3 regions of the Paenibacillus sp. 1182 genome follow, and region 3 is predicted to be linked to each of the others. Evidence: riboswitches for the same ligand, from Rfam matches in the RefSeq annotation. Region 3 holds a riboswitch; each other region holds the start of a gene.

Evidence for each region. A riboswitch is a leader RNA that binds a small molecule or an ion and turns the genes downstream of it on or off. The one in region 3 is predicted to bind cyclic di-AMP.
Region 1: another riboswitch for cyclic di-AMP. It lies ahead of JOD82_RS17235 (TrkH family potassium uptake protein); the one in region 3 lies ahead of JOD82_RS28185 (C40 family peptidase).
Region 2: another riboswitch for cyclic di-AMP. It lies ahead of JOD82_RS27125 (resuscitation-promoting factor); the one in region 3 lies ahead of JOD82_RS28185 (C40 family peptidase).

What each region holds. Positions count from the first base shown of each region.
Region 1 is NZ_JAFICR010000008.1:130,344-137,840, forward strand. It holds gene uvrC (excinuclease ABC subunit UvrC) at 1-1,378, shown strand, start outside; gene JOD82_RS17230 (CPBP family intramembrane glutamic endopeptidase) at 1,347-3,077, opposite strand; cyclic di-AMP (ydaO/yuaA leader) riboswitch at 3,339-3,491, shown strand; gene JOD82_RS17235 (TrkH family potassium uptake protein) at 3,901-5,241, shown strand; gene JOD82_RS17240 (potassium channel family protein) at 5,260-5,937, shown strand; gene JOD82_RS17245 (LysR family transcriptional regulator) at 5,943-6,848, opposite strand; gene JOD82_RS17250 (succinate dehydrogenase cytochrome b558 subunit) at 7,075-7,497, shown strand, end outside.
Region 2 is NZ_JAFICR010000020.1:11,267-18,763, reverse strand. It holds gene ispE (4-(cytidine 5'-diphospho)-2-C-methyl-D-erythritol kinase) at 1-574, opposite strand, end outside; gene JOD82_RS27150 (small, acid-soluble spore protein, alpha/beta type) at 719-898, opposite strand; gene veg (biofilm formation stimulator Veg) at 1,061-1,342, opposite strand; gene yabG (sporulation peptidase YabG) at 1,544-2,440, opposite strand; gene rsmA (16S rRNA (adenine(1518)-N(6)/adenine(1519)-N(6))-dimethyltransferase RsmA) at 2,496-3,380, opposite strand; gene rnmV (ribonuclease M5) at 3,388-3,933, opposite strand; gene JOD82_RS27125 (resuscitation-promoting factor) at 4,080-5,228, opposite strand; cyclic di-AMP (ydaO/yuaA leader) riboswitch at 5,500-5,782, opposite strand; gene JOD82_RS27115 (TatD family hydrolase) at 5,984-6,754, opposite strand; gene JOD82_RS27110 (HD domain-containing protein) at 6,797-7,497, opposite strand, start outside.
Region 3 is NZ_JAFICR010000023.1:43,256-50,752, reverse strand. It holds gene JOD82_RS28220 (PAS domain S-box protein) at 1-552, shown strand, start outside; gene rluF (23S rRNA pseudouridine(2604) synthase RluF) at 604-1,305, shown strand; gene JOD82_RS28210 (flagellar motor protein MotB) at 1,440-2,267, opposite strand; gene motA (flagellar motor stator protein MotA) at 2,260-3,054, opposite strand; gene JOD82_RS28200 (hypothetical protein) at 3,242-3,535, shown strand; gene JOD82_RS28195 (4a-hydroxytetrahydrobiopterin dehydratase) at 3,653-3,952, shown strand; gene JOD82_RS28190 (GNAT family N-acetyltransferase) at 4,031-4,537, opposite strand; gene JOD82_RS28185 (C40 family peptidase) at 4,843-5,343, opposite strand; cyclic di-AMP (ydaO/yuaA leader) riboswitch at 5,349-5,486, opposite strand; gene JOD82_RS28180 (hypothetical protein) at 5,763-6,590, opposite strand; gene JOD82_RS28175 (M1 family metallopeptidase) at 6,602-7,497, opposite strand, start outside.

The sequences.
Region 1 (7,497 bases), on a different contig from region 3:
AGATCAGATTATCAGCATCGACGCGATGATGGAAAAGCAGAAAATCACCACATCGGATGCGAAGGATCGAGATGTATTCGGTTTTTCAGTAGATAAGGGCTGGATGTGTGTACAAATCCTATATGTCCGCAAAGGTAAAATGATCGAGCGCCATATGTCGACTTTTCCTTTCTACGGTGAAGCTTACAGTGATTTTATGTCCTATGTGACGCAATATTATAGTGACAACCCGGCAGTGCCGCAAGAAATATTGCTGCCAGATTCTCCTAGGCTGATGCAGGCAGAACAGGTCAATGTCGATCAACCGGTTGCGGCAGAAACTGTACTCCACAGTGCAGCTACAACCGATGCTACCGGACAGACAGATGAGAAAGCGATACAAACGGAGACAGAGCCTTCTGCTGACTCATTGCTGGTGGCTGAAGAACGAGCGACTTATGCAGCAACAAATCAAGACCAAGTTGGTGACCAAGATACCGGAGTAAAGGAAACAGAAACCCAACTATCCGGTGGACTGGAGGACCCGAGTACGGCGGCTCTCGCTCTGGCTGAATGGTTGGATGTAAAGGTACTTGTACCGCAGCGTGGACTGAAAAAGCAAATGACAGGCATGGCGACGGAAAATGCACGTGTTGCTTTGGACGAGAAGTTTAAGCTGATTGAGCGGGATGAGGAACGGACATCCAAAGCTGCAAGCAATCTCGGACGTGCCATTGGGCTGGATAGCTTGCACCGGGTGGAGGCGTTTGATAACTCCAACATCCAGGGTTCCGATCCAGTCTCAGCCATGATCGTGTTTATTGATGGCAAGCCTGCCAAGAAGGAGTATCGAAAATATAAGATCCGTTCTGTGCAGGGACCCGATGATTATGAAACGATGCGTGAGGTTATCCGACGTAGATATGAACGTGTGCTTAAGGAAAATTTGGAACGTCCCGACTTGATCGTTGTCGATGGTGGACGTGGACAAATTAAGGCGGCGACCGATGTATTGCAAAATGAGCTGGGTTTGTTCATTCCTGTGTGTGGTCTGGTGAAGGATGCCAAACATAGAACTTCCCAACTATTAGTGGGAGAGTCCTCTGAGGCCGTGACACTTGCACGCAATAGCGAAGAATTTTATCTGCTGCAACGGATTCAGGACGAGGTTCACCGTTTTGCCATCACGTTCCACCGCGAGCAACGCGGCAAATCTATGGTAACTTCCCGGCTGGACTCTATTCCAGGCATCGGCGAGAAACGGCGTAAGTTACTGCTTAAGCATTTTGGATCGCTCAAAAAAATAAGAGAGGCCAGTGTCGAAGACTTCCGGCCTCTCTCTATTGGGGATAAGCTTGCGCGTCAGATTATAGCTGCCCTTCGGGAGGAGGAGTCGTAGAATACGGCTCCTCTTTTTTTATAGGTTCAAACATAATTCGATTTGGCTTTTTAGGACTAAACCAATAAATGATGTAACCCACGATGGCTGGAAGTAAGATCCAGAATAGACCAGCGCTCACATTCACAGTGTCTCCCAGGCTCATCACACTAAGTCCCATTAAAATGCTGTCAAAAATAACGTGGCTGAACATGGCGGCAATAAAGCCGTAACGCAGGAACACAAAACTGAACAGCAAACCAAGAAAAGTCAGCTCAATAGGTCTGGAAATCACCGGATAGATTGGATAAAGTGTATGTCCCAGTGCCCAAATCAGCGTGGTGATCAGACACGCAACAAAAGTATTTTTTACTATTTTTTTGACCATCGGAATACCAAACAGACGGTAGACAGTCTCTTCTCCAATACCTGCCATCCAGGCCATAATCGGCAGTAGCCATGGATAAGCCATATTATAAGGGGATTGCGTGGCATCTGTGGTGGAGAATGTATTAAATGTGCGCTCCAGTATAAAGAACAAAATGGATTGTACCCCGAGCAAAATAAAGGCCCACAAGTAGCCAACATACATACTGCGAAGCACATACAGCCCGTAGCCCGGCTCTTTCGCACGCGGCCATGCATTCAGTCCAACCTGACGCATAAGCCCGTCACCGCCGACCAAGGAGAAGTAGAGCGCTACAGCCATGACGAAGGTAACACCAATCTGGAAAACCATAAGAAATATAAGCATGCCCTTACCGCCTGCTTCTGCTTGCAATAAAGGCAGCATGTTCATGGTCCCAGCTATACTAGCAATAAAGTATACAACGGATAGAACAATGCCGCGTACAAATGAAGTATGTCGTCGGGTGAGTGACGCATACACAATGGCAAGTACACCCAGTACAAAGCTAAATAGGGCATAACCCGCATAGGTCATCAAATTCGCCCAAAATGTTTGCTTTTCGATATAATCGGTATAGGACGACGGGGCCGAAAAGCTTTGGGTGAAGGAGCGAACATCACCGTCTTCAAAAGTAAAAGCCAGTGTAAGTACCGAGGCGCCGATTTTTTTATCGTCTACGGTATACTTTAATCCGCCTTCTTGTTCAGTGGTCGAGAGCTTCAAATCCGACGGCTTAAAGCCAAAGCGCTTGACCCATACTCCGGCCGCCTGCTCCTTGGCTTCGAGCGTCATGCCGTCCTCAGCCACACGTACAAGCCTGTTACGTGCTTGTTCATCCGTAGAAATATCAGCCTGTGTGTAATTGGTATTGGAGGTGATCCGTTTAAAGCTAACGACCTTCCCAGTGGATAAATCCACATGAATTTGCAGTTTACTCTTCGCTGAGGATTCAGGCAGATCGACCCGAAAGGTTTCGTAAGGGTAACGTTTTTTCCATGTACGGTCGTACTGTTGAAGCAGTTTTTCTCTAGATAAATAACCGTACAAATCTGTTTCGGCCTGATAGGTCACGACAGGCTCCTCAGGCTGTGATTCAGTATAGCCCAGCTCGGAGCGGGCGAAGTCCAATGCGTGTATGACCGCTTCTTGTTTGCTGATGACCTTTGCGTTCATTACTGATTCTGGACTCGGATTGCTAAGCGAGGGAATAAGCAATTGAAAGATAAAAAAGCAAATCAGGCCAATCCCGCCCAGCAAGCCTAATTTTTTGAAGTTGGCCGTGAGCACGACCGGTTTCCCGATAGGATTCATGAGTTTCCTCCTTAATCTGTAAATAAGAACATCCATTAAAGATATCATACTGCACAGGTTCCCGCCAACAGACCAGCGATATTCATGAAAATAGAGTGAAAGCACTTTAAAGTTCCAATAAAATTAGATAAGCTGCGATTAAACGATGCCCATTCGCAAAATAAAGCCAATTTCACGTTTTTTCGGCGAAATTGGTTTTGTGATCTGGATATAGAAGGATTATAATCTTGAGGCAATGCCTATGAAATACATAGGTAATGATATACAGTTGAGCCGAATTTCTATGGGAAAACGGGGGAACCATGTTACTGGGGTGAATTTTACAACCGATCCTGCTGGATCGGAAGTGTAAATAGGGCATACTGTGCTGCCCGAATCCGTCAGCTAACCTCGTAGGCTATGAGCAGGAACCAAGTCAGGCACTCGGTTTTCCGGTGTCTTTTTTTGTGCGTATAAAAGTGTTTGGATTGGTTAGACCGCTGCGGGTGCAGATTATTCTTCCGATTGCTGTTATCCCCGGATTTTTTGATTGTATACCCCCTTTAATGGTTAAAATCCGGAGATAAAGGCAAACGCTTCGCTTCTTCAGAACAATTCTGCCCCTTTCGCTACTGCCCGCCAATAGCACAGGGGGCCGAGTAGTGCTTGACATGCATTCTTCCTGTATTCAGGGAATGCTAATTATAGTTACTTAAGGTTTGGAAAAATCAAAAAATTCAGGGGCAACGACGATCGGAAGATCAAATGGAACGCGTAGCGAGCTTACACCGTATTAAATCACTGTTTTTATAGTTTTAAGGATTAGGAGAGAAGTGATGAATAGATGAATCCCAATGCAAGCTGGCTTCGGCTTTCTCCACCGCAGATATTCGTTGCGGGCTTTGCCATTATCATTCTTATAGGTAGTTTATTGTTAATGCTGCCGATCTCCAATACAACAGGAAAGCCACTTGCGTTTATAGACGCTTTGTTTACTGCCGCCTCTGCGACCTGTGTAACCGGGCTTGTCGTAAAGGATACCGGGCTCTTTTTTACCACTTTTGGTCAAGTTGTCGTCGTTGCGCTGATCCAGATCGGCGGTCTTGGCTTTATGACCATGGCTACCTTGATTGCACTGGTGTTCAAGCGTCGGATTTCCTTGCGGGAGCGTCTCATTTTGCAGGAAGCGATGAATCAGACTTCTGTAGAGGGAATTGTCGGGTTAATCCGTAAGGTATTACTGTACTCACTGGTTATTGAAGGCGTATGCGCTACGATATTCTCGGTTCGCTGGTCCTTTGATATGCCTGTAGGCAGGGCGATTTATTTTGGAATCTGGCATGCCATCTCCATGTTTAACAATGCTGGTTTTGATTTATTCGGTGAATTTCGCAGCTTGACAGGTTATGTATATGATCCGATTGTTAATTTTACCGCAATGTTTCTAATTATTTCTGGCGGCATTGGTTTTGTAGTGATGTCAGACCTGGCAGAATATCGCAAGCGCAAGAGACTGTCCTTGCATACCAAGGTGGTACTCAGCATGACGGGCGCTATGATTGTAGTCGGCACGCTCGTGATTTTTGTATTTGAGTTTACGAATCCAAAGACTCTTGGCTCGCTTGATTGGGGTGGTAAGCTACTGGGATCTTTATTCCAGTCCGTTACTCCCCGTACCGCAGGTGCCAATACGCTGGACATCGCAGGCTTGCGGCAGGCTACGCAGTTTTTTATCATCATACTCATGTTTATTGGGGCTTCCCCTGGCTCCACTGGAGGCGGGATTAAGACCACAACATTCGCCCTGCTCATTGGAGCAGTGATTTCGATGCTGCGGGGGCGGGAAGATATTGTACTGTTCAAGTACCGACTTGCGCAGGGACGAATTTACAAGGCTTTGACCATTACACTGCTGGGGTTGCTGTTCGTGATCGGGGTGACCATGATTTTGTCGGCAACCGAAGATCATCATTTTCTGATGATCTTGTTTGAGACGGTGTCTGCGTTTGGTACGGTGGGGCTGTCGATGGGGCTTACACCTGATTTAACAGTCATAGGTAAGCTGGTGATTACCCTGACGATGTTTGCAGGTAGACTGGGGCCACTCACGCTAGCTTATGCACTGGGGCCGAAAAAGGGTAAAGAATTATATCGTCATCCGGAAGGTAAAATGATTATAGGATAAGGGAGTTTTCGAGTAGATATGAAAACGCAGCAGTTTGTAGTTATTGGCTTGGGGCGGTTTGGCTCAAGCCTGGCTTTGCAATTGGTGGATATGGGGTGCGAGGTGCTAGGCATTGACCGGAATGAGGATGTTGTGGACAGTATGAGTGAGATGTTGACACATACTGTCGTGGCGGACGCTACCGATGAAGACTCGTTGCGATCACTGGGCATCCGTAATTTCGATTGTGGCATTGTTGCTATTGGTGATGACATTCAGGTAAGCATCCTCACCGCCATTTTGCTGAAGGAGCTGGGTGTGAAAAAAGTTGTAGCCAAAGCCATATCTGTGCTGCACGGGCGTGCGTTAGAAAAGCTCGGTGTGGACCGGATTATTTATCCAGAACGGGATATGGGTATCCGGGTGGCTCACCAGCTAGTCACGCCTAATTTGCTCGATTATTTGGAGTTGTCTAAGGAATACAGTATTGTGGAACTCAATGTACCTGCATGTCTGAATGGCAAAACGCTAGCAGAGCTAAATGCCCGTACTCGCTTTGGTTGTAGCGTCGTGGCGCTTCATACAGCGAACGGTATCCTGATCGCACCGACGGCTATGGATCGGCTAAAAGCAGACGATATTATGGTCATCATCGGTTCGAATGACAATATCGGTCGCTTTGAGGATGAGGTTGTTAATGTTAATGAAGAGGATTAAACCCTCTACACCATACGGTAGCCTGCAAACGAAGCCCGTGTCTCGCTAATCCAGCGTCGTGCTGTCGGACCGAGATCGGTCGTCTCCGAGTAAATGAGGGAGGTCGTTCGGCGTGTCTCCTTCAAATCGGGCAAGTACAATGCAGTGAGTCCATTATCCCGCAATAGTTCGCTACGCAAATAGGATTTGGGCAGCAAGGCTGAAGCCTTACAGGTTGGAAGCAGGCGTACAATCGCCTCGAAAGAGTCGATTTCCATACGGATATCCGGCATGATGCCGCTGCGCTGGAACAAGTCATCCGTCAGACTGCGGTACCAGGTCCCTTTGGAGAAAATAATCATCGGCAATCCTTGCAGATCTTTCATCGAGGCTGTTCCTGTCTTGACCGTTAATTCATGTCCGATGGGAACGACGAGCTCCAAATGATCATCAAATAGCGGAATGCAACGCAGTCCAGCTTCATGAATGGCAGACCCGACAATACCGGCGTCTGCTTTTTTGTCACGTACAAAGGCGACGATTTCATGGGTTTTACCGGTGAGCAGCTTCAGCTCGGTTTGAGGATGCTTGCTCATGAAAGCTTCGACGAGGGTAGGCAGCGTCGTTTGGAGCGTCGTGAGGCTTGCGCCGAGTGTAAGCATACTCTGGGCTTCATTTTTGTGCTGGGACAGCTTTTGTAAAAAGCGAAGCTGTCGTTGCCGTTGCTCTAGCGCGAATGTATAAACAAATCGGCCAGTGGACGTAATTTCGAGCCGTTTGCCCCGACGATCAAAGAGATTCACACCCAGCTCTTCCTCCAGCTTGGCAATTTTGCGAGACAGGGCAGGTTGGGACAGATTCAGCAGTTTGGAGGCTTTATTCAGGCTGGACTGCTCGACAATGACGGCAAAAGCGTTCAAATCCTCAAACAAATCATCCACTTCCTCTCTATATGCAAAAAAGACATAATAATTAATACGTATATTGCAATTCCATTATAAGCCGAAAAGGAGTAACATGAAAGCGACACAAGATGTTCACACTTTTGTTTTTCCTTATAAGGGACACCTTGTTGGACATTTCCTGTCGGAAACTGTCAATTTATATGTTATATTACTATTGAAAACGCTATTATCGGGAGAAGGGAGCATGACCTAGATGAGAGGATTTTATTCCAGAAAGCTGCATTCGCTTCTTGGCGTCATTCCGCTGGCTCTATTTTTTGTTGAGCATTTGGTGACGAACTTCACAGCGGTGGAGGGCGGCAAGGAAGGATTTAATCGCAGCGTGGCCTTCCTGAATGGTTTGCCACTGGTTATTGTGCTAGAAACGTTATTCATCTACTTGCCATTACTGTTCCACGGAATTTATGGCTTGTATATTGCTTATCAGGCTGACCCGAATGTCAAAAGATTCGGCTATTCACGTAACTGGCGCTTTCTGTTCCAGCGTATTTCCGGCGTCATTACATTTGTATTTATTATCTGGCACGTATACGACACGCGCTTTCAGGTGGCTCTGGGTAATGTAACCCATGAGGAGCTAGGCGGAGTCATGCATGGCATCGTGACGAACCCGGTT
Region 2 (7,497 bases), on a different contig from region 3:
GGTGCGTAATCTGATCCGCTTTGACACGACCGTACACTTCAGCCGTCGATACATTAATCGGCGGCTTCGCAAGGATCACCCAGCATTGTGGCGGATTCGGAAGTGGCTTGAGCAGTTCTCCGCGTCCACTCGCTAAAGCTGTACCCCCTGTAATACAGAAAGGTACATCTGAGCCCAGCTCCGCACCCAGCACCCTTAATTCGGCATCCGAGATACCAAGCTTCCATAGCTTGTTCAGTCCACGCAGCGCTGCGGCAGCATCACTACTTCCACCCGCCAACCCTGCTGCCACCGGGATATGCTTATCCAGATGGATGTGGACGCCCGTAGACACGTTATAACGTTCTTTGATCAGACGCGCAGCCTGAAAAGCCAAATTCTTTTCATCCAATGGTATGTACCCGGCTTGACTTGAAATAATAATGGTATCACGCGGTAACTCAGACATCGTCAATCGGTCAGACAGATCGACCATGGTCATAATCATTTCGACCTCGTGATAACCATCGTCCCGTTTACGTAGAACATCAAGCATTAAATTGATTTTCGCCGGTGCTTTTTCATATATTTTCAAGGCGTTCACCCACCTTCAACTTTTCCCTCAAGACAGCTTAACATATTATATCAGACTCAGCGTGTCAAGTCATGAGGTTCAAAAAAGCGGAGATGACCCGGTCTAATCCCGGATATCCCCGCTTTTCATCAGCACCACCGATGGCTACGATTTGCGAGAAGCAGCCTGCTCAGCAAGCTGGATGGCCCGCTTGACCATATTGCCCGCATCCTTGGCTTTAATGCCTCCCCAGCCTTCTTCCTTGACCGTGTCGTAAAATCCAAGATCTTTGGCCAGCTCGTACTTTAGCTCCTCCGACATGACACTCCGTCTTCTTCGGCTCATACATACGCCTCCTTCGGCAATGGAATAAGGAAGATCATTCCCGGCTTAGTATGTGCAGAGATGTCATGCTTCATCCTGCTCTGTATATACAAAACGGCCCCGTCATTTGAAATGACGAAGCCGTCGTTAAACCTGCAAAGCTGGTATAAATCACGAAATGAATTAAGGTGTTTCAAAATATTCGACTACACTTGTATGGGAGTCGGGATCATATACGCTGACTTCCACCGACTCGGTAAGGATGTCAGCATAGCTGTAGGAGACACGTTTAAACGTCTGTTGCTCCTGATCCAGCTTGACGATAAAAACAGAAGGGTACGTTTCTTCCAAGACACCAGTTCGTTCGACGGTCTTACGGCGTCCGCCGTTAGCCCGCAGCAAAATTTTTTGCCCTACATGTGCGTCGAGACTGCGTTTGATTTCCAACAGCGTATTTTTAGCCATTGCCTAACGACCACCTCTTTCCTTGTCCATTATAACGAATTTTAGAGGGATTGTCAAATCGAGCTAAATATTATAACAACACGAAAAATAAGTTGTCAATTTAATTTTTTGCGAACAGGAATAATTTATATAAAAAATGACAAAAAGCCTCTGAAAGCAGAGGCTTTTTGTTCAAGTCAATCCTATTGGCACATTTGAATCCTAGATTGCAGAAGGCGTTACTTTAAGCGTTGACAAATTTTCAAGCTTCGGCAGGCCGATGCGATAGCTTCCTCTGGTTTCAATTCCACCCACTCCGCGACTGCCGCTGATTGTCTGGTGAAACAGGTCCCCCATATTCACCGTATCACGGATCGAAGTAAAAGCCGCCTTGGCAGCCACGTAAACGGGGTCCAGCGCGTGAATCAGGATACGCCCTGGTGAGCTGGCGAAGTTCGCTCCCGCACGCAGCAGCGCCTCAAAATGGGACTGGCACGCCCCCGCTACAATGGTCAGCGAATCCAGATGACGTTCATATTGTCTTGCTACCTGAATTGCCGCCACAAAATTTTGCGAATTTTTATAACTTTTCAAGCTGTACAAATCGTAAGGCTGTGGCTGCTTTAGCACGCCATCATGTCCGGTAATCACTACAATATCCGGACGGATACGGGGAAGCAGCCGGTACAACGTATCCGCCATTGCCGATTCATGAACGTGATGTCCCTCTGCAGGAACACGGAGCTGTTCATATAAACTGAGACATTTTTTCAAATAGCCGGGATCCCCATCCAGATGAAGAACCTTTCCCGGCATTTCAAAATACGTTGACTCGACTGGATCACTCCAGTCCCCAACCAGAGCTGCCTGACTACGAGCAGCTTGCTGCTGGCGTGCCCGTTGCAACAGATTAAGAGACTCACCAGCCTTAATGTGAGCCTGCTGAGTCTTACCGCTAATCTGGTCTGCAGGCACTCTGACCAGATCGTTCACCGGGGAATCGGCCAGCAACCGAAATTCTATTCCCTTAATGATCGCTTTATCCCGCTGGATGTCCTCAACGCGAAACGTGACATCTCCGCCGTACGATTTCCGAACGACCAAGTCTCCTAAACTCATCACACTGTATCACCCCTCGTATATCGTATGGGTGAATGCACAGTTTGGTTCCAGCTTAGGATATACCTGCTTCCACCAGAACAGCACTGAGACGCGCAAATTCCTCAATACTTAGCGTTTCTCCTCGACGGGAGGGTTCAATACCAGCTTGTTGCAACAGCGGCTCCAGCGTGTCCCTGTTCTCTTTGGTGAAGAATCGGCTTTTTAAGTTATTGGAAATCGTTTTACGACGCTGGGCAAAAGCAGCATGAACCACTTCAAAGAAGTGCTTCTCATCCACCACTTCCACCGGAGGGGCTTCCCGTACACGCAACCGAATGACTGCAGACTCCACATTTGGCTGGGGAATAAATACTGTATTCGGTACAATACAGACCAATTCAGGTTCGCTGTAATATTGTACTGCAATGCTCAGGCTACCGTAATCCTTCGTTCCAGGAGACGCAGCCATACGCTCAGCCACTTCTTTTTGGATCATAACGACGATATTCTCCAAAGGGAGCTTGTCCTCCAGTAGCCTCATCAGAATCGGTGTAGTAACGTAATACGGCAGATTAGCCACGACACTTACTTTACTCACGTCTGCAAAATCAGCTGCAAACACCTCGCGTAAATCCAGCTTCAGCACGTCTCCATGACGTACCTTCACATGCTCATAAGGGGCCAACACTTCTTCGAGAATTGGCAGTAGCCGCTGGTCAATCTCGACAGCGGTAACTACCTTGGCCGATTGCGCCAGCTTCTCAGTCAAAGCGCCAATCCCAGGACCAATCTCAAGTGCGCCCTTCGTCTCATCCAATCCGGCAGCATTCACAATCTTATTGAGAATATTTTGATCAATCAGGAAATTTTGTCCCAAACTCTTTTTGAACGAAAAACCGTGCCGTTGAATAATTTCCTTTGTACGCCGCGGTGTTGCTATATCTTGAATTCCTGTCATACGGATATCACAATCCTTCACTTTCAATTTGTGCCAGCGCTCCGGCAAATTCCTCGCGGCTGATCTGAAATACAGAGAGCCGTTTATGTAGCTGCTTTCCGTTACAATAACCAATACCCAGCACATTCCCTAAGGCCATACGGCGTGCAGCAGCATTGGGGTGGGTGATAAGTCCAGCATCAATCAGGTCCGCCCACTCAATCAGCGGGTCGGCGCCTTCTACTGTCGTATGAACCCGTGCGAGAGCGTGTCTGATCGCTTCCGGTGAGGCATTCTCCACACCAATATCTCCTTTGCGCGTCGCTTCTGCCTCGGGTATAAAGGCCTGCTTGCAGCCGGGTACCTTGGAAGCGATAATCTTACGGATGCGCTCCCCTGCATGATCGGGATCGGTTAAAATGATGACCCCCCGCCGCTCCTGCGCCAATGCAATTTTACGCAGCGTCATTTTATTAATGGCTGAGCCGCCAGTTTCTATCGTATCCGCTTCAACAGCGCGGCGAATGGCCACCGTATCATCCCGGCCCTCTACCACGATCACTTCCTTGATCATTTGCATTTCCCTCCACTGCTACACAGCAAGCTATATTTATCTTTCCCTGCTTTTGAAAACAAAATAAGAAGAGGATATCCTCTTCTTAGCATGGCATAACTATGTTGTTAATACTATCGCATTGCCCTCAACATACACAACCTGTTTTAGTTGATTTCAGGCTTTACCGGTCCGATAACATATACGGTTTTACCGTGCTTACGACCAAATTGGTTGGCTCGGCTCAAACTCTCATAATACACATCGATTTTGTGGCCTTTAATCGCGCCACCGGTATCCTCCGCACGGCGGAAGCCCACTCCTTCGATATACACCCACCAGCCGATTGGAATTATACTCGGATCGACAGCGATGGTACGGCCTTCCGTCACGCGCGTGCCGGATGCAGTACGTGTACCGATACCTGGCTCCTGTGAGGAATACGCCGTCATGGAGACATTTTGTAAAACTTTGCTATATTTAAAATTGACGCCTGCTTTACGGACAGCACTGCCCGAACTAACCGTTGTTGTCTTAACCGCATCATTGGGACCGACGGAAGCAGCAAGAACGACCGGCTTTTTCTTCGTTCCTACCGCAATAACCTTATCCACACGGTTCTGTGCAACTTCCTTGTTAACCAGCTGTTTGGATACCAACTTTCCATCATGATATACCTTTTGAACGTGCTGGACTACCACACCCGATTTGCCGCTTTGAATGACCCGATTATCGCCTTTATAAAGACTTGGATCGGCCGTTTTGATGACCTGATAAGGCACCTGTTTTTTCTGTTCGACCTGCTGTTTCTTCACACGGACGATTTTTATGTCCATGTTAGACGAAACAGAGGCATCCAACGCAGGATAAACTTTATCCGTTGACGATAATTTATAGCCCGAGGTACGAATGGCACCTTCTACTGTATTTTCTGTTGTGTACAGCTTTTTCGTCTCATTGCCTGAAGATACTTTAACTTGATTGGCACGTTTAATGACTACGCGGTCCCCATCCTGTACTGCTCCATTTAGCGGCATAGAAATTGTATCATGCGGCTGAAGTGAAATGGAATGCTCGCTCAGCAAATCTTGAAGCTTGGATTCCCGGGTTTCTACCGCAGATGCCTTGCCATCAATGACAAAAAAGACTTGTTTTTTAGATTGCGTGTACATCAGAATTGAAATCATAATCGTTAGCGCGATTAGAAAAATAGCAACCAAAGCAGCCTGGCGCACATTCTCTTGCTTCCAACGCAATACGTAAGACATGCTGGATGAGCGTGACTCATGGGTCTCCTCTTTTTGGAAAATGCCCATTTCCTCCGTCCTCCTTACATAGCCCGCCGTCTGGAGTAAGACATAGTTGAGATTTGACGTGACTATAACAGATTTTCTACAAGACAAGCCCAAACTGCGACTGTCCTGCACCATGTACCCGTCTTCGCGGCATGCTGTCCTCCCCTGTTTAACCACAGTATGATGACAGATTTTCTTTTATTCACAACAAAAAAAGCCAAAGAAAGAGACTAGAGAGCTCTTTCGTGGCTTCCGGCATGTGTGAATATGCGGGAAAACTCATGCACGAGATGGCTTCTCTCTTGTTACGCTTACGGGGTTAGCTGTCGGGTTCGGACGTAGAGAGTCGCCCTAGCTTGGGTCAACCGCTCATGGCGGTCGCCTTCACATTCACCCCGAAGACCCAGAAAGAAATCGAAATACGGCTCCTCCACCTGTTCAATCCCATCCGGGAAAAGAAATTAGGTCGAGCCGGCTGGCGGAAGGGACGTTCCCTTCTTGCACATACGCCGGACATACTGTAAGCCATATCGGTTCCCCCGTTCCCTGTAAAAGGGACTCAGCGAGACTGGTTCATGAAATGACTTGTTGATGTTTACATTCAAACAACAATTCACTGAAAAGATGATATCCTGTTTCTATGCATGTTGTAAAGCAGGTTTCAAGTACATTTTTCAAAATATTCGGTTAAAATATTGTAATATTCTCGAGTTTCCTGCAACAAATTCATGATTAGCTTCGTCTATCTCTTTATTTTGATCGATTTCTTCGCTTTTTTATTGAATGTCAAATCGTTCCAAGGCATTTTGGGTCGTTATTGACACTAATTCCTCCACTGTAATCCCCTTAATTTGGGCTGCAGCCTCTGCTACCAGTCTCACATGCGCAGACTCATTTCGCTTCCCGCGAAACGGATGCGGCGTCAGGTAGGGCGCGTCCGTTTCAATGAGCAGACGGTCCAGTGGCACCTGTGCCAGCACCTCTTTTGGCTGCTTGGCATTTTTAAACGTAATAGGACCACCGAAGGAAAGGTGAAATCCCATATCCAGCACCATTTGGGCTGTCTCCCAGCTCCCAGAAAAGGAGTGCATGACTCCGCCAATCTCACCCGCTTTTTCCTCACGCAAAATCTTAACAATATCTTCATGGGCATCCCGGTTATGAATAACAATGGGCATTTTGAGCTCACGAGCCAGACCAATTTGATTTCGAAACACCCGATGCTGAACATCCTTCGGTGATGTATCCCAATAATAATCCAGACCGATCTCTCCGATGGCTACGACCTTCTTATGACTGCATAACGATGCAATCCATTCTAAATCTCCCTCTTGCATTGTAATCGCATCCTGCGGGTGCCATCCAACTGCCGCATAAATAAAATCATACGTCTCGGCCAATTTCATGGTGGATGGAATGGTCTCACGATTAAATCCGATATTGATCATCCGCGTTACTCCTGATTCGACAGCACGTGCTATAACTTCTTCACGATCTTCGTCAAATTGTGGCGCATCCAAGTGAGTATGAGTGTCGAACAAATCCAAGGTTTACATCTCCTTTTTTTACTTACATTTCTATATAGTTGTCTATTCTTTGACAAAATAATTCCTTATTTCGGCAGGAAGCCTGTCTTTTACCGCGTTCAATTTATTCTGGGGAAAATACATATGATATTTCCCTCGGTGAATACCACTTATGGAGCGCACAATTTCCGAAACTTCGGATATTTCACTCACCTCGCCCTGACGTCCAAGCAGTAAAATCTGGTTGTCCGTCGAGCCACCCTGCCGAAACACATCATAAGGAAGATCCGTCGGAAAATCAATTTCAAAATCATATTCAGGGTGCAAACCAGCCTCTTCCAAAGCTTTCCGAATACTGTCAATGGTATCTGTATCCATATTTTCAATCTCTACATATTTATACAATCTACGGTCCATAAAGCGGCTGCTCAAATCACTTAAAATTTCGTCCTTTTCTCGTTTCCACTGGCTAAATACGGTCTGAATTAATGACTCATCGAGCATCAGATATTGCTCTACTGTAAGCTCTCCTTTCAACAGATCCGGCAGCGGGTCCAGCAGAAAACCAAACTCATATCCGTTTTTAAACAATTCCTTTGCTCGCTTGAAAATTTTACGTAAAAGGATCTCCGAGCTGCGTGTTACAGGATGAAAATAAATTTGCCAATACATCTGATAGCGTGACATTAAATAATCCTCTACTGCATGCATGCCTGATTCCTTCACAACAATTCTCCCATTATGAGGACGCAACAGTCGTAAAA
Region 3 (7,497 bases):
GTGTTGAATATGAAACACAACGATATTATGATGTCTGAGCTGGATCGCATTAATTTGATCGTTAGCGAGTTTTTAATACTGGCGAAGCCACAGGCAGTGCATTTTCAGAAAAAAGATGTTCGTTATATTGTGAGCGACGTGATTTCTTTACTAGATAGTCAGGCGCATCTGCTGGGCATTGTATTCAACCTTCAGGTCACGGACGAGCCTGCCCTGGTATACGCTGAAGAAAATCAGTTAAAGCAAGTATTCATTAATTTACTTAAAAATAGCATGGAGGCTATGAGTAAAGGTGGCATCATCACGATTCATTTGTTCTTGGAGGGAGAAAACGTTAAAATCTTCATACGGGACCAGGGAGCGGGTATTCCCGCAGAAATGCTGTCCAAGTTGGGAGAACCTTTTTTCACAAACAAAGAAACAGGTACAGGACTAGGACTTATGGTCAGCCAGCGTATTATACAGAGTCATAAAGGCACACTGGATATTGAAAGCACAGAGGGAGAGGGAACGACAGCCCTGGTGCAGCTTCCGATTGCCAAGCCGGAGTAACGGGCTGGGGCGCAGGAGGAAGTGTGTTAGTAGAAATGGAGGGTACACAGGTTGCGCATTAACAAGTTTATCAGCGAAACCGGTTTTTGCTCGCGCCGGGAGGCAGACAAGCTGGTAGAGAGCGGTCGCGTGACGATTAACGGCGAAGTGGCTGTGCTGGGTAGTCAAGCGGAAGAAGGCGATGATGTTCGCGTGAACGGCAAGCCACTGCGCGATAAGTCTGATCACGTCTATATTGCATTGAACAAACCGGTGGGCATTACAAGTACAACGGAGAGCCACATTAGAGGCAATGTTGTTGATTTTGTGGGGCACCCGCAGCGGATATTCCCGATTGGACGCCTGGATAAGGATTCGGAAGGTCTCATTTTACTTACCAACGATGGAGACATTGTGAATAAGATTCTACGGGCAGAAGGCAAGCATGAGAAAGAATATATTGTAACAGTGGACCGCCCTGTCGTACCGTCTTTTGTGCAGGGCATGTCTAGCGGGGTGAAAATACTCGGTCAGCGGACGCTACCTTGTGAGGTGACGCGTGTATCTGAGTATGTATTCCGTATTATCCTGACTGAAGGGAAAAATCGTCAGATCCGGCGTATGTGTGCAGCCTTCGGTTATGAAGTTAAAAAACTGCAAAGGCTGCGAATCATGAATATTCGGTTGGGGTCCCTTCAGAAAGGTGCCTGGCGTGATCTGACAGAGGCTGAGAAGCTGGAGCTTGGTCAGATGCTCGATTATACGCTTAGCTAATGCCAGAGGGGCTCGTATAGCCTAGAGCGTATGATCGTCGTATCTGAAAGGGCAAAGTACAGGAAGCACTAAACAAAGAGGCACCAGCTGCATAAAAATGCGGCGGTGCCTTTGTTCATATAACATATGCATAATCAACCTTCACTCGAGCTTGAGGTAGGACTGATGACTTGTGTCCCGTTCTGATATTTGCGGAGAACAGATATTTCAACACGACGGTTTTTAGAGCGTCCTTGACCATCTTGATTGCTTGCCAATGGACGATACTGGCCATAACCGATGGATACAAACTTGGTTGGGTCGAGATCTGGATTGAGCAACAAGATACGCAAGAAATTCAGAGAGCGCTTGGCGCTCAAATCAAAATTGGACGGGAACTGGCTGTTGGAGATCGGTACATTATCCGTGTGACCCGATACGATAACATCATAGCCAGGGAACTGCTGGAGCATACTAGAAATGGACTTGGCCAGCTTTCTTGCTTCCGGCTTTACTTCGGCCTGCCCGGATGAAAACAAGGCATTATCACTAATGGTGATCATTAGTTGCGATTGGTTTAGCTTGGTATTCAGCAACGGGGTCAGGCCGTTATTTTGAATGTATTGATCCATCTGTTTTTTAAGCTTTTTTAAATCCTCTTCTTCCCGTTGGGCCAGCTGTTTTTGCAGTTCAGAGGTAGAAGTAGCTTTCGATTTTACGGGTTGTGACACTTGTTCTTTATTTTTGCCCATATCCATGGATTGTGACGACGGATTCGCGGCTGAGTGATCCAGCACGCCAGTGCCGCCATTAAAAGCTGCACTCAGGGATTGAGCCATAGTTTCAAATTTTTTGGCGTCGAGCGAGCTCATACCGAATAAGACAATGAAAAGAGCCAACAGAAGGGTCATTAAGTCGGAATATGGCAACAGCCAGCTTTCGTCAGCATGCTCTTCATGCGGTTCATGTCTCTTTTTACTCACTGGAATCGCCATCCTTCTGGGTCATCGTAGCCCGTTCGGTCGGAGTCAGGAAGATCGTCAGTTTCTGACTGATGGCGATCGTCGATATCCCCGATTGAATGGAAAGCAGACCTTCGACCATCATTAATTTAAGCTCGACTTCTTTTTTGGATAACCGTTTCAGCTTGTTGGACATCGGATGCCACAGGACATAACCTGTAAAAATACCGAGCAACGTCGCAATGAAGGCTGCTGCAATGGCATGAGAGAGCTTTTCCATGTCACTAAGGTCGGCCAGAGCGGCGATCAGACCTACAACCGCACCGAGTACCCCGAGCGTTGGAGCGTACATACCGGCTTGGGAGAAGATCAGCGCGCCAGAGCGATGTCGATCCTCGGTGGCATTGATATCCTCCATTAGAACGTCCCGTACGAATTCCTGATCATTGCCGTCAATAATCATTCGCATGCCGCCACGCATAAAGGGATCGTCGATTTCCTCTACCTTGGATTCCAAGGCGAGCAGACCTTCACGACGGGTAATGGATGCCCACTCGGTAAACGTACCGATGAGCTCTTTGCGGTCTAACAGTTTTTGTTCGGTGAAAATAACCTTGAACAGCTTCGGAATCCGTTTGATTTCTGCCATCGGGAAGGCCATAAATATACTCGCTGCCGTTCCGACGAAAATAATCATGTAAGCAGCGGGATTATTGACCAGATTGACGACCGGAGCGCCTTTTAAGATCATCCCGACGACCAGTGACAAAATCCCGAGCACAAGTCCGATAATGGTTGAAATTTGCATGATACACCTCATCCATGAGAATAGATTTTGAATCCTTTCATGCCGCCGGGGTCGTCCTTGCCCCAAGCGCGTCATTACAAGACGGATTATAGTATTTATCGACAAAACTCTCTTTTTTGTTAAGTGCGAATTTCCGGTATAATAAGGTGATTATGTATTGAATGGCGGAACCATTGGAGGAAATGGCATGGGAGTAAAGCATGGACGTGAGTATGAACAAATTTTGAACGATTTGACAGAGGCTGTGGGGCGCATCCCAGATAGCTATGAATTTTTTGAGATGGAAGCAGAAGATTGGGACAGGCTGGACCCGGCGGGACGTCAGGAAGTCAATGAAGCTTTGGCAGAAGACTTATTTTATGCACTGGGTACAGAGCCCACAATCACTGTAGGGAGTGGCGTTGTGATCTATGAGCCGGAGCAGCATCGTATCTATGTACTGATTGGGGACGAGGAGCTGACGTCAGTCCCTTTGATTTGAGGTCCGTCTTATGGATTTATCAACGGGGCCGTGGTAATATGTACACCAATATATCGTAGTTTTGGCCGTATTTAAGCGGTCGAAAGGCTTCCGTATAAACGGGGAGGAGTTCGTAACATGCCTTTTACACAAGAAGAGATTGAAGCACATCTGGAGAAACTGGAGGGCTGGGAGCTGGAGGAAGGACGTTGGATCGTTCGGAAATATAATTTTTCCAGTTTTATGAAAGGGATTGCATTCGTGGATGAAGTTGCCGCTATATCTGAAGCATTCAATCATCATCCATTTATTACGATTGATTACAAGACCGTGACTCTGCGTTTGACCTCTTGGGACGATGGCGGTATTATGGCCGTGGATATTAAGGAAGCCCAACAATATAATGAAGCTTTTGAAAAAATGCGTAGCAGTCATTGAGCTTGTAATGATCTGTCGTATGATGATAAAAGCGCCTTCGCTATACAACATCGTGGTTGTATGCCGAAGGCGCTTTTATCATAGAACCTGGGTTGGGTGGTCTGGACGATATACCATACAATAAAACGGTTTTTTGCCATCGGGAGTCTGGCGTTCATAGGTATCTGTAAGCTCAAATCCAGCCGCCTTGTAGGCCCGAATAGCGCGCCCATTCCAAGTGAGCACCTCTAGATCAATTTCATTCTTCGGGTTGCGTCGTTGGGCTTCCTCTGCAATGGCACGGACAAAATCTGATCCTTTGCCATGTCCGCATCTGTCAGGGTGCATTCCAAGACCTAGCCGGGTCACACCGATCATAGGAAAATATTGAGCAAATCCTGTCAGCTTGTTCTCTTCATCCAGTACGGCAACATATTGCTCTTGGCGAAGCGTGGGACTCCCAAATTCGACTTCAAGCGCCTTCATTTGTTCCCAGGGGAGCCAACCGTATATGTTATAAGGTGGATCATAGCGCCACTCACAGATTGCAGCCGCTTGATGCTCGTCCATCGGTACGATCCGATAGTTGGATATTGAGGCCGGCATGTGTTCCATCCTCCTTTTACACAGGTACTTCAATCATTAACAACAGATTGTAGACAAGTTGCAGGGGAATGGCAAGCGTGTTTATTTCATACCTAAGTCGGGTATACATTCAATAAGAAGGAATTACTGCTCATATGCTCCCCCAGCGGTGACGGTAAAACCGACGATGTTCGCTAAAATTGAAACCTTTTGAGGTGTCAGTTCGTCAGTAAAGATAATCATTGCTGATGTTGTGGACATAAAAAACCGCAATTCGATTCCGGCCAGAATCAAATTGCGGCTAGGGTTAGCTTGCTGTGCGTTAGTTATTCTACGTTATCGTCATCAGGAATATCTGAAGCTACAGAATGGTAAGCGTCTGTGCTCATAATTCTTTTTGCACCGACATAGCGGTTAGCGTAATAATTTTCGTTCAGTGAGCTAACTACTACACCACGTGAAGTCGAGGAGTGGGCAAATTTCCCTTCACCTACGAAGATACCTACATGGGAAATGCCTCTTCCTGTGGTGTTGAAGAACACCAGGTCCCCAGGCCTCATTTCATCGCGGGATACAGAAGATCCCATTTTGAATTGTGATCCAGATTGATGCGGAAGTTTAATTCCCAGTTTGTTGAATACATACATTGTGAAGCCGGAGCAATCGAATCCCTCGAGTGTAGTGCCTCCGCTTCTGTAGTTCGTTCCTTTGGCATCTTGGATGACCTGGTCCATCTTGGAGTCTGCAAATGCACTGCCGCCACCGAATGTAAAAGATGTAAAGGCAATGGCAAGACTCATAGCTGCGATCGTTAGCTTCTTCTTCAAAAAAAATATACCCCTTCCAATGCCTGCGAGGTTAGCTTAAGGATTCGGTAGAAGGTTCCCCTATGACCACTCTGTTGCGAGATCAATTCACCCAAACTGGTTCCCCCGCTTCCTAGGTGCCAGGAATTAGGCTTTACTTAAGATGTGCACCTTGGAGAGCAGTATTCACAATAACGATATTTTTGAGATAAAGGTTACAATAAAGATTACAAAGTTGTTACTATCAGTTCACTGCGATTATTGTAACAAAGTCGGCTGGCTTTGGCAAATGTTTCATTGCAAAAAGTTACAAAAAAAATCTGCTCCTAATGTCCCAGGAACAGATCTTGTTAACAGTATTCAGTTATGTGCCGTTTGCGCGGTTATGCATAAAGTTTTTTCGACAGACGGAAATGAAGTGATTAACATAAAGGAAGGGCTTAGCTTCTACTGGAGATATCGGTATGCCATAGTCTGTACTGCGAACTGATATGCCACAGCCTGACCAGACTAGTAACAAAATGATACGATTGTTGGAGAATGAGCGCGAGCATGCCAGTCCAAATCATCGCCACGGTGCCAAATAGACCGAAGACCAGCAGCACACAAGCACCGAGCAAAAGGGATATACCGACAGCTGGGAGAAGCTGGCGAAAGAAGGCGAGCAGGGACGATAGTATGGCGTGACCACCGACAGTGCCTAGTTGCATATACAGGATGCACTGCCGAATGAACCATCCGTATGCCATCCATCCCATGGCATAGGGCAACAAGTGCAGCAGGTAAGAGGGAGATTGAAGCGTACCTGCTACAATAGGGTAGAGTCTCGGTACTACCCAAAAGGCGGGAATCAGCAGCAGTCCCAACTCGATGATGTAATACAACAGCGACGACATGCCATGGCGTTTCATACCTTTGAAAAAGGACAGGCTTTGCGGCTCAGTCGCATCGGTATGCAGGCTTTGATATATTCCGGCTCTAATGAAGGGAGTGATCAGTATGCGTAGTACAGTCGCCCCTAGTAGTATCCACAAATACACATGTACTTCCCGGCTGTCCATCAGAGCAATCTGGCTCTCCATCCAAAACAAGGTCTGTCCCAGCTCGTTTTGACCCTGATCAGGATAACGGAGCAGTAGCGGGATAACGGCAGATTGTACCAGCCGATAGAGAAACACCCCCCACAGTAATCGATACAGAAACAAAATGATAACGATATAAAATCGTATGCGCACCAGCGCCCAGCCCTCTTTTATAACAGTCCGCATCTATAGACACCTCACCATGACAGACTTCCAAGCAGTGTCTCCAGCAGCTTGGTTACACTTATACTCCAACGGGTTTGTTGCTTTTCGTCCAATTCGGCTTTTAGGGTATTGTTAATATGCTTGTTCTCCAGTGCAATGGTATATAGGGGATCAAGGGTTACATAGGAAACGGGAGAAGTACTTTTGATCCGAAAAGTTGTGCTTTTGCCCGCGCCGTCCCAAGCCTTGAATTTCTTGGTTCCATCCTTGAAGGTAAATTGGACAGGGATCTTGGGATAATCCGCCCCTTTTTTGCTGACCGTTACGACTGCTTCATATCCATTCTCCAGCTTGTGGTTTGTGATGTGATCCACTGAAAAGTCCGCCATCTGGCCGTCATATACATACTGTTCAAAATAGTGGCTCCATGAGCGTCCGGTGACTCTCTCCACGATACGTTGAAAATCCTGTGAGGACGGATGCTTAAATCGGTACGTCTGGACGTAGGTCCGCATAATGCGATCCATTTTTTTCATACCCACCTGACGTTCAATGCCCCGTAGTACCAGCTTGCCTCGAGAGTAGGCATTTTGCGCGTACTCAGCAGCCGAGCCGTACTTCCATGACTCACGGTTTAGCGGCTGTGGGGAGGATACCTGTCCCGATTGTAATGGCAAGTTGGGGGTAAGCCCATATTCTTGCTCCATAAGTCGCTCCTCTGCATAGGAGGTGAAGCCTTCATCCAGCCACGGCTCCTCAAATTCATTATTGGCTACCATTCCATAGAAATATTGATGTCCAATCTCATGAACTAATGTCCGTTCCAGACTATAGCCAGGATTGAGATTACCCGCAGCAGCGGCCGTGATGAGTGTCGGATACTCCATGCCGCCAGCTCCATTGCCTGATTTAGGTGGAACCACGATGG